2 linked regions of the Planctellipticum variicoloris genome follow. The protein of the gene in region 1 binds, or shares a complex with, the protein of each later gene. Links are inferred from orthologs where the notes say so. Each region holds a gene or a part of one and is shown in the gene's direction. Other genes may lie near its edges.

Region 1 (6,489 bases):
CGATGGATATCACGAAGCAGATGTTTCAAGGGACGTTCAAGATTCTGGGTTGATGAATGGTCAGCGGCCGGTTTCGGGGTGCTCAGGGTAAGCGAATAGGGAGCAGGGAATAGCGAGTAGCCTGAAAAGAGCAATATCGACGCGACTTCTTCTGGCTACTCCCTATTCGCTATTCCCTATTCGCTCTCCCACAGCACCCGCGACGGGGCTGTGAGAGAGTGGTCGTCGTCGTTCCGGGAACTTCGATGAGAGTTGAGGACGGATCATGATTTCGCCGCTGTCGCTGACGTCCGGAGTCCCGGGGCTGCAGATGCCCCAGGGGCTGCCGTCGGCGGGGACGCCGCCGTCCGCAAGTTTCCAGGAGACGCTGCTGCAGTCCTGGCAGCAGATGCAGGGCGTGCAGGGCGACGCTCAGCAGGCGATCCAGGCGGCTCTGAGCAGCGACGATCCGGCTCTGGTGGAAACGTTCACGGCGGTGCGGGAATCGGATCTCGCGCTGCGGCTGATGATCCAGATCCGAAACAAGCTGCTCGACGCCTACCAGGAAATCCAGAATCTGCGCATGTAATTCGCCGTGCTAGAAGTCCCGCTGACTGCGACCCCGGCCTTTGAGAATCGATATCGCCCATGGACGTGCTGAACCGCATCGCCCGCCAGTTTCAGGAGCTGTTTTCCCGCATGACGCCGAGTCAGCGCGGGACGCTCATCGTCGTGCCCCTGCTGGTGGTCGCGGCGTTCGCCATGCTGCTGTGGTCTCAGCCGGGGGCTTCGTACACGGCGCTGTCGTGGGGCAAGGTCTTCTCGACCGACGAGCTGATGAAGACGGAGCAGGCCCTGATCGAAGCCAATCTGACGGGCTTCCGGCGGGAAGGTCAGCGGATCATGGTTCCGGCCGGCGAAGCCGACCGCTACAACGCGGCGCTGCTCGAGTTCGACGCCATGCCGGCGGACATGGGGGCGGAACTGCTGAGAAAGTTCGAGAACCTCGGACCGTTCAGCACCGACCGTCAGCGTCAGGATATGAAGGAAGCGCTGCTGCTGCAGGAACTGCAGCGGATGATCATGGCCGTCCCCGATATCGAACACGCGCGGGTCGGAATCGCCAATTCGGGCCGCCCGAACAGTTGGAGCCGGAAGAACCACGTCACGGCGAACGTAACGGTCCGACCGCGCGCCGGTCGGGAGCTGTCACAGCGGCTGGTGACGTCGCTGCGGGCGGCGGTGTCGAGCATGGTCCCCGACCTGAAGCCGTCGGACGTGACGATTTTCGACGTCGTCAACGCCGTCAGCTATACGGGCGAATCCACCGACGATCCATTCAACAGCGGCCCGGTCAATCGGATCCGCGAACTGACCCGCCAGTACGAGCAGCAGATTCAGAAAGATCTGTCGTACATCCCGGGCGTCGGAGTGACGGTTCATGTCGATGTCGACAATCTGAAATCGTCGGTCACCCGCAGTCAGGTCGTGGATCCGAAGAAGTCCGCGGACGTCTATTCGAGCGAGTTCAGCACCACCGACAACGTCCAGCAGCGCCCGCCGAAGGGCGAAGCCGGTCTCCGGGCGAATCAGCCGGGGGCGCTGGCGGCAGCGGCCGCGCCGGAGCGAACCCGGCAGTTGAACGAATCGGGAACGAACGCCATTCGCGGCGTCTCGTTCGAGGTCACCGAGAAGGCGCTGATTGCGGCCATGCCGAAGGCGGTTCAGGTCAGCGTGAAGATTCCGCGGGACTACTACCGGGAGATCGCCGATCAGCGGACCGCGGCGGGGGAAAAAGATCCCGCCCGGACCGACGCGATGCAGATCGAACAGGATGTGCTGGCGAACGTCCAGAAATCGGTGGCGCGGCTGATCCCCACGGGATCGCCGGTCGACGCGATTACGGTGACTTCGTTCGAGCGCGTTGAGGCCAATGCGGCGGATACGCCGATCGTCTGGAGCATCCGGATCACCGAACTGGTCCGGCAGTGGGGCGGCCCGGCAGGAATGGTGCTGCTGGCGCTGGCCGCCCTGGTGATCCTGCGGCGGCAAATGAAGTCGCTCCCTGCGGAAGCGTCGTCGATGGCCAGCGCCGCCGGTCTGTCGGCGGGCCAGACGATTCCGGGAATGCCCGGCGCGGTGACGGCCCCGGCGACCATGGAGGAAATCGTCCTGAAGGACATGCCCAAGCGCGAGCTGATTCAGAATCTGGCGCGGGACAACCCCGAGATGACGGCGAACGTGATCGGGAAATGGCTGCAGGCCGCCAAGTAGGCGACGGAAAGACCGACGATGGATGGAGTCCGCAAAGCCGCCGTGTTTCTGTTGAGCCTGGAAAAACCAGTCGCCGCGGAGGTGCTCAGTCAGCTCCCGCGCGACCAGGTCGAGCGCGTCATGCTGGAGATCGCGAAAATGGACGACGTGTCCCGCGATCAGCTCGAAGGGGTCCTGGACGAGTTCCGGGATACGATGCTCGAACAGGTTCCGATGGAGCGCGGCGGGCTCGACCTCGCCAACGAACTGCTGGAGCAGTCGCTGGGAAAGGAAGGAGCCGGGGCGATCCTCGAGAACGTCCGGCAGTCGATCAATTCGGTCCCCTTTTCGTTTCTGCAGAAAGCCGGCGCGGAAAACCTGCTGACCTTCATCTCCGAAGAGCACCCGCAGACCATCGCGCTGATCTTGTCGCACATGCCCGCGGCGATGTCCGCCGAAGTGCTGGCGGGTCTGCCGTCGAACAAACAGCTCGAAGTCGTCCGCCGGGTGGCGACGATGGAGCAGACCAGCCCCGAGGTCGTCAGCGACATCGAAAAGACGCTGCGGACGCGGATGATGTCGCTGTTCAATCAGAACACCGAGAAGGCGGGCGGAGTTGCCGCGGTGGCGCAGATTCTGAACGTCACCGACCGGATGACCAACAAGGGGATCCTCGAGTCGCTGGACCAGGAGGATCACGATCTCGCCGACGAGATCCGCCGGCTCATGTTCGTCTTCGACGACCTGCTGAAGCTGGACGACAAGGCGATTCAGAGCCTGCTCAAGGAAGTCGACAACAGCCAGTGGTCGGTGGCACTCAAAGGGGCGTCCGAAGAGATCAAAGTTCGCATCATGTCGAATCTGTCGCAGCGGGCGGCGGAGATGCTCAAGGAAGAAATGGAGTATCTGGGACCGGTCCGGCTCAGCGACGTCGAAGCGATGCAGTCGCAGATCGTCGACACCGTCCGCCGACTGGAAGAGACCGGACAGATCGTCGTCGCCGGCGGCGGCAGCGAACAGCTCGTCACGTGATCCGCAGGCCCGCGGTGCACCTGACCGGCGGCGGCAGAAAATGAGGTTGGTATGGCGGACGGAATCCCGAGAGTGATGAAGGCCAACGCCGTCCGCGAGCTGGGCGGGCGCGTGGCGTTCAATTTCGACGACTTTCGGAAACAGGGCGAAGAGTACATGGCGCAGATGAGCGCCGAAGCCGCGGCGCTGCTGGCGGGCGCCCGCAAAGAAATTGAGGCCCTGCGCGATCAGGCCCGTAAGGAAGGTCGCGATGCAGGTCGCGCCGAAGGACTGCAGGCCGCGCATCTGACCATCGAGCAGCAGATCGCCCAGAGAGCCGAGCAACTCGCGACTCAGAGGCTCAAAACGGCGCTGCCGGCCCTGCAGCAGGCCGCCGCCGCCCTGCGTGCCGAACGGGATGACTGGCTGGTCCGCTGGGAATCGACTGCCGTCGAGCTGTCGGTCGCCGTCGCCGAGAAACTGGTCCGGGGCCTGCTGAACGTCGAGCCCGACCGAGTGCGGTCCATGTTCCGCGAAGTCCTGCAACTCGCCGCCGGACAGAGCCAGGTGGCGATTCACCTGGCCCCCTCCGACGTCGAGCAACTGGGCGCCGACGCCGCCGAGGTCGTTCGTTCGACGAGCGGCTGCGCCGAAGCCCGGTTGATCGCGGACCCGCAGTTGAGTCCCGGCGACTGCCGCATCGTCACCCAGCACGGCGAAATCGATGCACGGATCGAGACGATGCTGGAGCGGATCACCGCCGAGCTGCTCGGACAGCCGCCCGCGGCGTAGTCGTTGTTTCAGGACAGGTGACCGACCGATATGAACGCCCTCGTCGAACATGTGCGCCAGATGCTGCCGGTCAAGCTGACCGGTCGGGTCACCCGACTGGTGGGACTGACCGCCGCCGTCAGCGGCTTCCCGGCGCCCCAGGGGGCGACGGTGGAGCTGGAGCGGGAACATGGCAGTCCGATCGACGCCGAAGTCGTCGGATTCTCCGGGGAAGAGACGTTGCTGCTCCCCTACGGCGATCTCCAGGGGATCCGGCGCGGGACGCGCGTGCGACTTGTGCAGTCCGTTCCGATCGCCCACGTCGGCGAGGCGCTGCTGGGACGCGTGATCAACTCGCGGGGATCGCTGATCGACAATCGCGGACCCGTCATCCTGCCGCACCGGGTCGGATTGCAGCGCAAGCCCATCCCGCCGCTCGACCGGCCGCGGATCGATACGCCGCTGGGGACCGGAGTCCGGGCGATCGACGGCCTCCTGACCTGCGGCCTGGGGCAGCGGCTGGGAATCTTCGCGGGGAGCGGCGTCGGCAAGAGCACCCTCCTGGGCCAGCTTGCACGGGGCAGCACGGCGGACGTGAACGTCGTCGTCCTGATCGGCGAACGGGGTCGCGAAGTCCGCGAGTTCCTGGAGAAAGACCTGGGGCCGGAGGGGCTGGCGCGGAGCGTGATTATCGTGGCGACCGGCGACGAGCCGGCCCTGCTCCGATTGCGCTCGGCGTACCTGGGGACGGCGATCGCCGAGTTCTTTCGCGATCGCGGCAAGAATGTCCTGCTGATGATGGACAGCGTAACGCGCTTCGCCCTGGCGCAGCGGGAGATTGGCCTGGCCGCCGGCGAACCCCCCGCGACGCGCGGATATCCCCCCAGCGTCTTCGCACTCCTGCCGCGTCTGCTCGAACGGAGCGGTCGGACGAACAGCGGCAGCATTACCGGGTTCTACACGGTGCTGGTCGAAGGCGACGACACGAACGAACCGATCGCCGATACGGTCCGCGGAATTCTGGACGGTCACATCGTGCTGTCGCGAAAGCTGGCGCATCAGGCGCACTATCCGGCGATCGACGTGCTGCAGAGCATTTCCCGGCTGATGTCGGATCTGGTGACGCCCGAGCACCGCCACTCGTCGAATGCGCTGAAGCAGTTGCTGGCGGCCTATCATCAGTCCGAAGATCTGATCTCGATCGGCGCCTACCAGTCGGGGACCAATCCGACCGTCGACGCCGCCATCCAGCTCCGCCCCGCCCTGCTGCAGTATCTCCAGCAGGAGGTCCACGAGCGGAACACGCTGGCGGAATCGGCCGATCTGCTGCAGAAGCTTTCCCGGCTGCGCGACGCGATGAATCGACGCACGATCGACAAACCGGTCGGGGCGTGAATGGACTGAAATCCGAATCACCGGCCACGAATGCGAGCCGCGCCTCCAGTCCTCTCTCCCGACGTCTGCGTTGGGAGAGGGATAGGCTGAGGGCTGTCTTTTCTCCGTAGACGACACTCCGACATCTTCGAAGACCCTCACCCTGGCCCTCTCCCACGGAAGACAGCGGGAGAGGGGACAGGACGAAAAGACGCACTGTTCCAGAATCGACGATGGTGATTTAGCAGGGAACGGATCTGCCGTGTCAAAGTTTCGCTTTCGCCTGGAGTCGTTGCAGAAGTTCCGCGAGAACCAGCGGGACCTCTGCCGGCAGGCGCTCGCCCAGGCGCTGGCCGCGGAGGCGGCTCTGGCGGAGCAGCACGCGGACGTGGAACGCGAACGGGAGGCGACCCTGGCCGAACTGCGGGCGTTCAACGACGAAGACAAACTTTCCATCGATCGAGCTGCCGCCCGCCGGTACCACGCGGGCCAGCTCGCCTATCGCCTGCGACAGCTTGAACTGCAGCGGCAGCAGGCGGCCCTGGTCGTGACGCAGTGCCGGCAATTGCTGGTTCAGGCCGACCAGGGGGTCAAGGTGCTCGAGAAACTGTCGGAGAAGCAGCAGGCGGAGTTCGAGGCCGAAGTCGAACGTCACGCGGCGCGTGAGCGGGAAGATAACTGGCAGGCCGCGCGTCTGCGGGAGAGCTGGACATGATTCGGACGCTGATGATGCTGGTGGGGCTGCTGTCGTTCGTGCTGCTCCTCTGCGAAGCCGTAGGGGTCGGAATGCTGTACTCGCAGGGGCGGTTGTCGAAAGAAAACCTCTGGGCGATGCGGATGATGCTGGAGGGCCGGACGGAGACCGAGCCGCTCCCCGAACCGGCGGAAACTGCCGGAGTGTCGAACGAAGAAGTCCTCAAACTCCGGACCGTGCGCGCGTTGCAGCTCGATACCCGGGAAGAAGAGCTGAAATCTCTCAAGTCTCTGGCGACGGAAGCGGCAATTGGTTCGATTCAGGAGCGTCGGAAGTTCGATGTAATGAAGGAAGAGTTCCGGAAAACGCTTGAAGAGCTGGACGAACGGATTCAGTCGGAGTCCCGC
Region 2 (6,594 bases), 920 kb from region 1 along the record:
TGGCGGTCCGGGAGTCGTGCAGTTTCATGAAGACACCTTTTCTTTGATCGTAACGACGTCTTCTGACGGCCATGCCGCAGTTGCCGGCAGCCTCGCGGCTCAACGCCAGCGGCGTCCGCCGAGCGTGCGGGTCTCTGTCCGTCGGTTTGGAGGCTTAGGAAGTACGCTACCCGAGGCCCTGAAGCTGCTGCTGGACCCGACGGGGAGCGGTCGGCTGCTGCCGGAGCAGGTTGAGCGGCTCCAGAGTTTGCTCCGCGATCAAACCTTCGCCATTGAAGAAACGGCGCCGCCGATGGTTCTGGTGGACCGCAGCGCCGGGGAAGTTCATTGGGAGCGGACAACGGCTCATCCGATGTCGGTCGGGGTCGCGGTGGGTGTTTCCCCGGATCGTCGGCAACTCACCGTTCCGGTGGAAGTTGGCGGAAATGCCCAGCGGATGGCCAGCCAGCTCCCGCAACCGGAGTGGGTCAACGCTCCGCTGGCTGACGGGGGAGCGTGGCTGCTGGACCTGAACCGGCCGGGTCGCGAACCGCGACTCCCGATGTTAGTCCTTGTTCAGACACAGGTTGTGGCGGATCAGCAGAGCCTGGCGCAGTCGCTCAACACGACGATCATTCCTCCCCCGCCTCCCGCCGATGCCTTTCCCGGCGCTGACGAATAGTGCTTTGTCACAACCAGGATTTCGGGAAGAGGGACTCGCGAACAGGGAGTCGAGAATCGCCAGTATGTGCCGAGCAGCGATTTTCTCTGCGCCATTCCCGATTCGCTCAGTTGATGACCCTGATCTTCCGGTGTGACAGAGCGCCAGGCGTCGGATTGCCGCCCGGCGCTGCATTCCGTCGAAAATCCATCGCCGCCGAACGGGATCTCCACGCAGAATCCCATTTCCAAGTCGGCAGCGGGGCCGCCCCCGGCGGCCGGTCTGGGTTGACACAAGTTGTGAATTGGTCGATATTTCGCGGGGTTTGGCCCCTGCGAAACATTGCGCTGTGGGTGAACCTGTAAAGGGCGGTTGGGCTCTGCTCGAGCACCCTCCCCGCAATGGTGAAGTAGCTACGATGTCCGACTGGCAGCAGTACGCCCGTACCCTGGGCGACAAGGCACGATGCGCAGCGCGAGTCCTCGCGACCGTAACCGGTGCGCAGAAGCGGGTATGGCTGGAGCATGCGGCCGACCAGCTCGTTGTTCGCGCCGGCGAGATTGTGGCGGAGAACTCCAAGGATCTAGCGCGCGCTCCCGAGTACGGCTTGTCGTCGGCCGCCGTTGACCGATTGACACTGAGTCGACCGCGCGTGGAAGGGATGGCTGCCGCGCTCCGCGAAGTTCTGCTCCTGCCGGATCCCGTCGGACAGGTGCTCGATGGCGAGATTCGCCCGAACGGACTGTCGGTCTCTCGCATCCGTGTCCCGCTGGGGGTGGTGTTCTTCATTTACGAGAGCCGGCCCAACGTCACTGTTGATGCCGCGGCGTTGTGCGTGAAGAGCGGCAATGCCGTCATCCTGCGCGGAGGCAAAGAAGCCCTGCACAGCAATCTGGCGCTGTACCGCGTGTTGAGCGACTCGCTTGCAGCGGTCGGACTGCCGGCTGACGCCGTGCAACTCGTCAATACGGCCGATCGCGAAGTTGTCGGCGAACTGCTGAAATTGAGCGACAAAATCGACGTGACGATTCCCCGCGGCGGCAAGTCGCTGATTGAACGCGTCGCCGCGGAAGCCCGGATGCCGGTGATTAAACACTTCGACGGCGTGTGCCACGTTTACGTCGACGCATCCGCCGATGTCGAGATGGCCGTCGGAATTCTCCGCAATTCCAAGTGCCAGCGTCCCGGCGTCTGCAACGCCGCGGAGTGCGTCCTGGTGCACCGCGAGATCGCGGATCGCTTCTGGGCCGTTGCCGGGCCGATGTTGAAGGGAGAGAACGTCGAAGTCCGCGGTTGCCCGGAAACCGTCCGTCGGTTTCCGTCGGCTCGAGCGGCGACCGAGGCCGACTATCGGACCGAGTACCTGGATCTGGTTCTCTCTGCCAAGGTTGTGGACAGTCTTGAGGCCGCAATGCAGCACATTGAGGAATATGGCTCGCATCATACCGAGTCGATCGTCACCAATTCTCAGTCGGCGACAGAGCGCTTCCTTGCGGCGGTCGATTCTGCGGCAGTCATCGTCAACGCAAGCACACGGTTCAATGACGGAGGCGAATTGGGTCTCGGGGCGGAGATCGGGATCAGTACGGATAAGTTTCACGCCCGCGGACCGTGCGGTCTGCGGGAGCTGACGAGCTATAAATGGATCGTACGCGGCAGCGGTCAGGTGCGGGAATAGCGACCGCAGTCAATCGCGTGACAGGAGACCCCAGGGATGGGCGACGTCCTGAGTCAGTCCGAAGTCGAGTCGCTGCTGGCAGCGCTTGATCCTCATACCTCGCAGGGACCCTCTGCGAAGCCGCAGCGTCGCGTCGATTCCAATATCCAGCTCAGCCTTTACGATTTCAAACGTCCGGAACGTGTCAGCAAGGAGCAGATGCGGGCCTTTCAGGCCCTGCACGAAGGATTCAGTCGCGAGTTCGGCGCGGCTCTCAGCGGCATGCTGCGCGCCATCGTCGAAGTCAAACTGATCAGCGTCGACCAGCTCACGTACAGCGAGTTCGTGTTCAGCCTGGAAAACCCGACCTGCTTCAATCTGCTGCAGGCGGACGAACTCGACGGCCATCTGATCCTCGATCTCAACCCCTCGATCATTTTTCCGATCATCGACCGGTTGCTGGGGGGCGGAAAGCAGTCCGCCAGTTACGACTTTCCAAACCGACCGCTGACGGAAATCGAGCTGCAGCTCGTTTCGCGGATCACCACGCTCGCCATTCAGGGACTGGAGAACGCCTGGGCGAACGTGGCGAAATTGAAGCTCCGCGTCAGCCAGGTCGAAAGTAATCCGCAGCTCGTGCAGATCGTTCCGCCGAACGAAGTCGTCGTCCTCGTCAGCTTTGAAATCAGCATGGGCGAGTCTCGCGGGATCATGAATCTCTGCATTCCGTTCAATACGATCGAGCCTCTGTCGGGCAAGCTGTCGACCGATTCCTGGTCGGCCTATACCCGTAAGCAGCTCGACCCTCGCCAGAAACTGAATCTCGAAACCGGCCTGGCCCGCGCCGCCGTGCGGCTCGTCATCCACCTCGCGGGAACAAAGATCTCGACGGGAGAACTTGCAGGTCTGGAAATCGGCGACGTCATCATGACGGAGACCGGCGCGAATTCGGCCGCGCAGATTCTCGTCGAAGGGACGCCGATGTTTGAGGCGTTTCCCGGCGTGCTCAAAGGCCACAAGGCGGTCCGGGTCGGTCAGCAGCTCATGAAGCCCCGCGAACTGATCGAGCGGCAGCTTGGAGTGGCGGCGCCCGTGACGCCGCCAAAGAAGTAGCCAATTTGAAAGCAGCGAGGGGCAGTCCTGTCGGCCGCTTTTCGAGGGGTCAGTCGATCGGCGGCTGCGTTCGCTTCGGAGGAAGCGTCCGGACGAGCCGGATGGCCTTTTCGACCCACTCGGCGAGTTCTTCGTCGTTGTCGAGAGCGCCGATCTCGATCATGACCCAGCCTTTCATGGGGCGTCCCGTGATATCGAAAGGCTTGATCCCCGCGACCTTTAAGGCGTCCTCGGCCTGGTGGACCCCCAGGCGGACAACCAGATACTCCTTCCAGACGCCGACGCCGACGTGGCCGTTCAAGAGGAAGGCTGCGCCGCCGAACATGGATTTCTCGACAATCCCCCGGCGGGGGGCGACGAGCGTTCGAACTCGTGCGGCGAGGGCCACGTTGTAGGCCATTTGACTTCCTTCAACAGAATGGCGGGCTGGCAGCAACTTGATTCTAGCGGGTTGAACCCTCCACGCGAACCGGATCGAGGCGATTTGTTCACGGCCCTCGGGTTCGTCGGAAATGTTTTTGGGAAAAGGAGTTGTAGGCTCTTCGGGGTCTGCCTTGCCGCGACGATTTTCATCTGAACCGGGTCGAAGGCCGGGGCCGTTGCGGCGGTCTTCCGAGGGAGATTGAGAATCTTGGGTGAACTGGTGGAAACCCCGGTGCCGATTCTTGTTGCGTCCGGTCTCCTCGGGGGCTAGACTTGACGCGCTGGATGGGATATCCGGGTGAAATCGATACCGATTCGTCGGGGCGATCCTTCATCGAAGGCGGGCGGTCATCAGTCGCTGGACTCCGTTCGCATACGAAAAGGTGCTTGTAATGGAATCTGAGAAAATTCTGGCTGCTGAACCTGCCGCGAGTCCGAGTCCGGCTCCCGTGGACGGTGCTCGGCGGACGTCGCGTCGGCAGGAAATCCGAGCAGCGCTGCTGGCGGTGCCCGCGGTACTGACGCTGACCCGCACCGCAAGTGCTACTGATGACCCGAGCTGTGGCACTGGCTCTGTCTGTTCGGCGTAGCGACAGAGTGACTTTCGGCACGCCAATTGAATTGGTTGCCTCTAAATGAGTTTGCGGTCCCTTGATGGAGATGAGTTGCTCTGGCATACGTGGGGCGACTCATCCTCTTGGGTGGTTTATCACGTGCCGTCTCAACAGACTCACGTCATGGATGAGTTGTCGGCATTCGTTCTCCGTTCAATTGTGGATGGAAGCACGTCTGCCGAGCAGATCGCTGGGCAAATTGTTGGAGAATTCGGTCTGACGGCTTGCGACGCACGCGCCGCCGTTGGTTATCTTACCAACGTCGTGGTCAGGTTTTCCGAAGCCGGACTCATTTCGGGATGGTCCGCGTGATTGTCAGAGACTTGACGTCAGCGGAACTGACGGACCGTCTCGGAACAACGGGACTGGCAATCAGAACTGGGCCCTTCGTTTCTCGCATTCGAAGTGATATTCCCCATGTTGCCCGCGGAATTGCTGACCTGTACAGCGACTTTCCGGTCATCGATTCGCTGTTCACCGACTTCGAGTTGAACGTCGTCGGACCGCGCGGAATTCGTTCTTGGGTCGCTCCTCGCGCTTACGTGTTGCTCCGCGGTCAAGTACGCCCGGTTCTACCCGCATTTGAACCATACAAAGCCTCAGTCTTTCTCGAATGGGGACTGAATCATGCAATTTACTCTCAGGTCAATTCCTATTTGATCTTGCACGCCGCAGTGCTTGAGCGGGCTGGCAGAGCAGTCGTGCTCCTCGGAGTGTCCGGCTCCGGAAAGAGTACTCTGTGCGCCGCGCTTGCCGTTTCAGGATGGCGACTGCTGACCGATGAATTGGCGCTGATCGACCTGAAGTCGACGTCGATCATTCCCATCGCTCGGCCGATTAGCCTGAAGAACGAGTCGATCGACGTGATTCGCCAAATGTCAGCGAATTCGGAATTCGGTCCCCGCGTCGTGACCCGACGAAAGGGACTGGTTTGTTGCATGCGGCCTCCCTCCACCAGCGTCATTCAAATGGACCAATCAGCGGATCCGGCCCTGCTCGTCTTTATCAGGCACGATTCGAATGTCGACCTTGCGATCAAGGAGGTATCGCGAGCGGCAGCGTTCCCGGATCTCGTCAAGAGCTCGTTCAATTATGAGAAGCTCGGGGCGAAGGGATTTCGAACTCTCTGCCGAGTGATGGATCGGGTCGAGTGTCGTCAACTAGTCTACGGTGACCTTCCCGCAGCGATTAAGTATTTTGAAGAGTCGATTGACCTCCTTCGTCCGGCCGGACACGATTTTGTGTGCAGGACCTCTCTGCCGCATTACAGATCAACTTGAAAAATGACGGTCACCGCGGTCAACAAGTCGATGGACGAAACGGTCGCTGCAACGCTCGCTTGGTCCGGCGGGCCATCGCCCGAGCTGGGCTGCGATCTGATTCTCCGTATGCTCCATCACCCGGAGTGCCTCCAGACTCTCTCGATCGAAGAATGGGGGCGACTAATCCCGATCGCAAAGGTTCTCGGACTTTGGCCCCGAATCTGCGTGCTCGTACGAGATCAGAAGCTTGAGACGAACGTCCCGGAACCGGTTCACCAGCACCTGCAATCCGCAATTACTGCCGCCGATGCTAATGAGGCTGTGATCCGCTGGGAAATCACTCGCCTCCAGGAGGCATTGGCCGAGGTGAGCGATCCGGTCGTCGTGTTGAAAGGCGCTGCATTTCTCCTATTGGGATTTCAGTTCGCCAGGGGAAGGCAGTTTGGAGATGTTGATATCCTCGTCCCTGAATCGGGATTGGCTGCCGTTGAAACGGCACTCCGCCGTCGTGGATGGGTTTCCAACGAAAAGAGGCCGCTGGATCGGCTGTACTATCGACGCTGGCTGCATGAAATTGCACCGATGTGGCATGTCAATCGGCAAGTGCCGCTCGATGTCCACTTTTCGATCATTCGTTCGAAGGATCGTGTCAGTTTCGATCCGCGACCTTTGTTTTTCGATGCGGTTTCTATAGCGGAGTCCCCTCTCAAGGTTCTCCATCCGACTGACATGTTCCTTCATGCGACAGCGAATCTGTTTCGAACCGGCGAGTTTGATCACTTGCTCCGAGATCTCTGGGACCTGCGGGAACTCGTTGTTCACTTGGAACGAGAACCGGGTTTCTGGGACCGAACGGTGAATCGTGCCGTCTCGTTGAATCTGCGT

The links.
Region 2: the proteins of fliG (region 1) and fliM are in contact, whole or in part, in a crystal structure (PDB 4QRM), measured with the Thermotoga maritima proteins. The link is inferred for Planctellipticum variicoloris from one-to-one orthologs. Residues at the interface, in WP_004082903.1 of Thermotoga maritima: Phe122, Ser125, Glu126, His127, Pro128, Gln129, Thr130, Val133, Glu157, Arg161, Leu164, Leu165, Arg167, Ser169, Glu171, Val172, Glu175, Ile176, Asn179, Lys182; in WP_004081085.1 of Thermotoga maritima: Tyr124, Leu127, Asp128, Ile130, Met131, Gly132, Gly133, Pro134, Glu136, Pro139, Arg141, Thr144, Glu145, Ile146, Glu147, Ser149, Ile150, Lys153.

Annotation. Positions count from the first base shown.
Region 1 is NZ_CP130886.1:6,141,965-6,148,453, forward strand. Bases 1,388-4,267 are described here. They hold fliG (flagellar motor switch protein FliG), read left to right. Parts: upstream 1,388-2,271; coding sequence 2,272-3,264; downstream 3,265-4,267. Other genes in these bases: SH412_RS23990 (hypothetical protein), read left to right, coding at 1,388-2,253; SH412_RS24000 (FliH/SctL family protein), read left to right, coding at 3,340-4,035; SH412_RS24005 (FliI/YscN family ATPase), read left to right, coding at 4,066-4,267. Outside these bases: flagellar basal body rod protein FlgC, read left to right, coding at 1-53; SH412_RS23985 (flagellar hook-basal body complex protein FliE), read left to right, coding at 266-568; more of SH412_RS23990, read left to right, coding at 628-1,387; more of SH412_RS24005, read left to right, coding at 4,268-5,409; SH412_RS24010 (hypothetical protein), read left to right, coding at 5,651-6,103; SH412_RS24015 (hypothetical protein), read left to right, coding at 6,100-6,489. UniProt on the Bacillus subtilis protein: One of the proteins that forms a switch complex that is proposed to be located at the base of the basal body.
Region 2 is NZ_CP130886.1:5,222,401-5,228,994, reverse strand. What follows is about bases 1,398-4,382. They hold fliM (flagellar motor switch protein FliM), read left to right. Parts: upstream 1,398-2,354; coding sequence 2,355-3,410; downstream 3,411-4,382. Other genes in these bases: SH412_RS20325 (TfoX/Sxy family protein), read right to left, coding at 3,460-3,810; SH412_RS20335 (glutamate-5-semialdehyde dehydrogenase), read left to right, coding at 1,398-2,318. Also shown: SH412_RS20340 (hypothetical protein), read left to right, coding at 1-661; more of SH412_RS20335, read left to right, coding at 1,059-1,397; SH412_RS20320 (HprK-related kinase A), read left to right, coding at 4,747-5,727; SH412_RS20315 (nucleotidyltransferase domain-containing protein), read left to right, coding at 5,731-6,594. UniProt on the Bacillus subtilis protein: One of the proteins that forms a switch complex that is proposed to be located at the base of the basal body.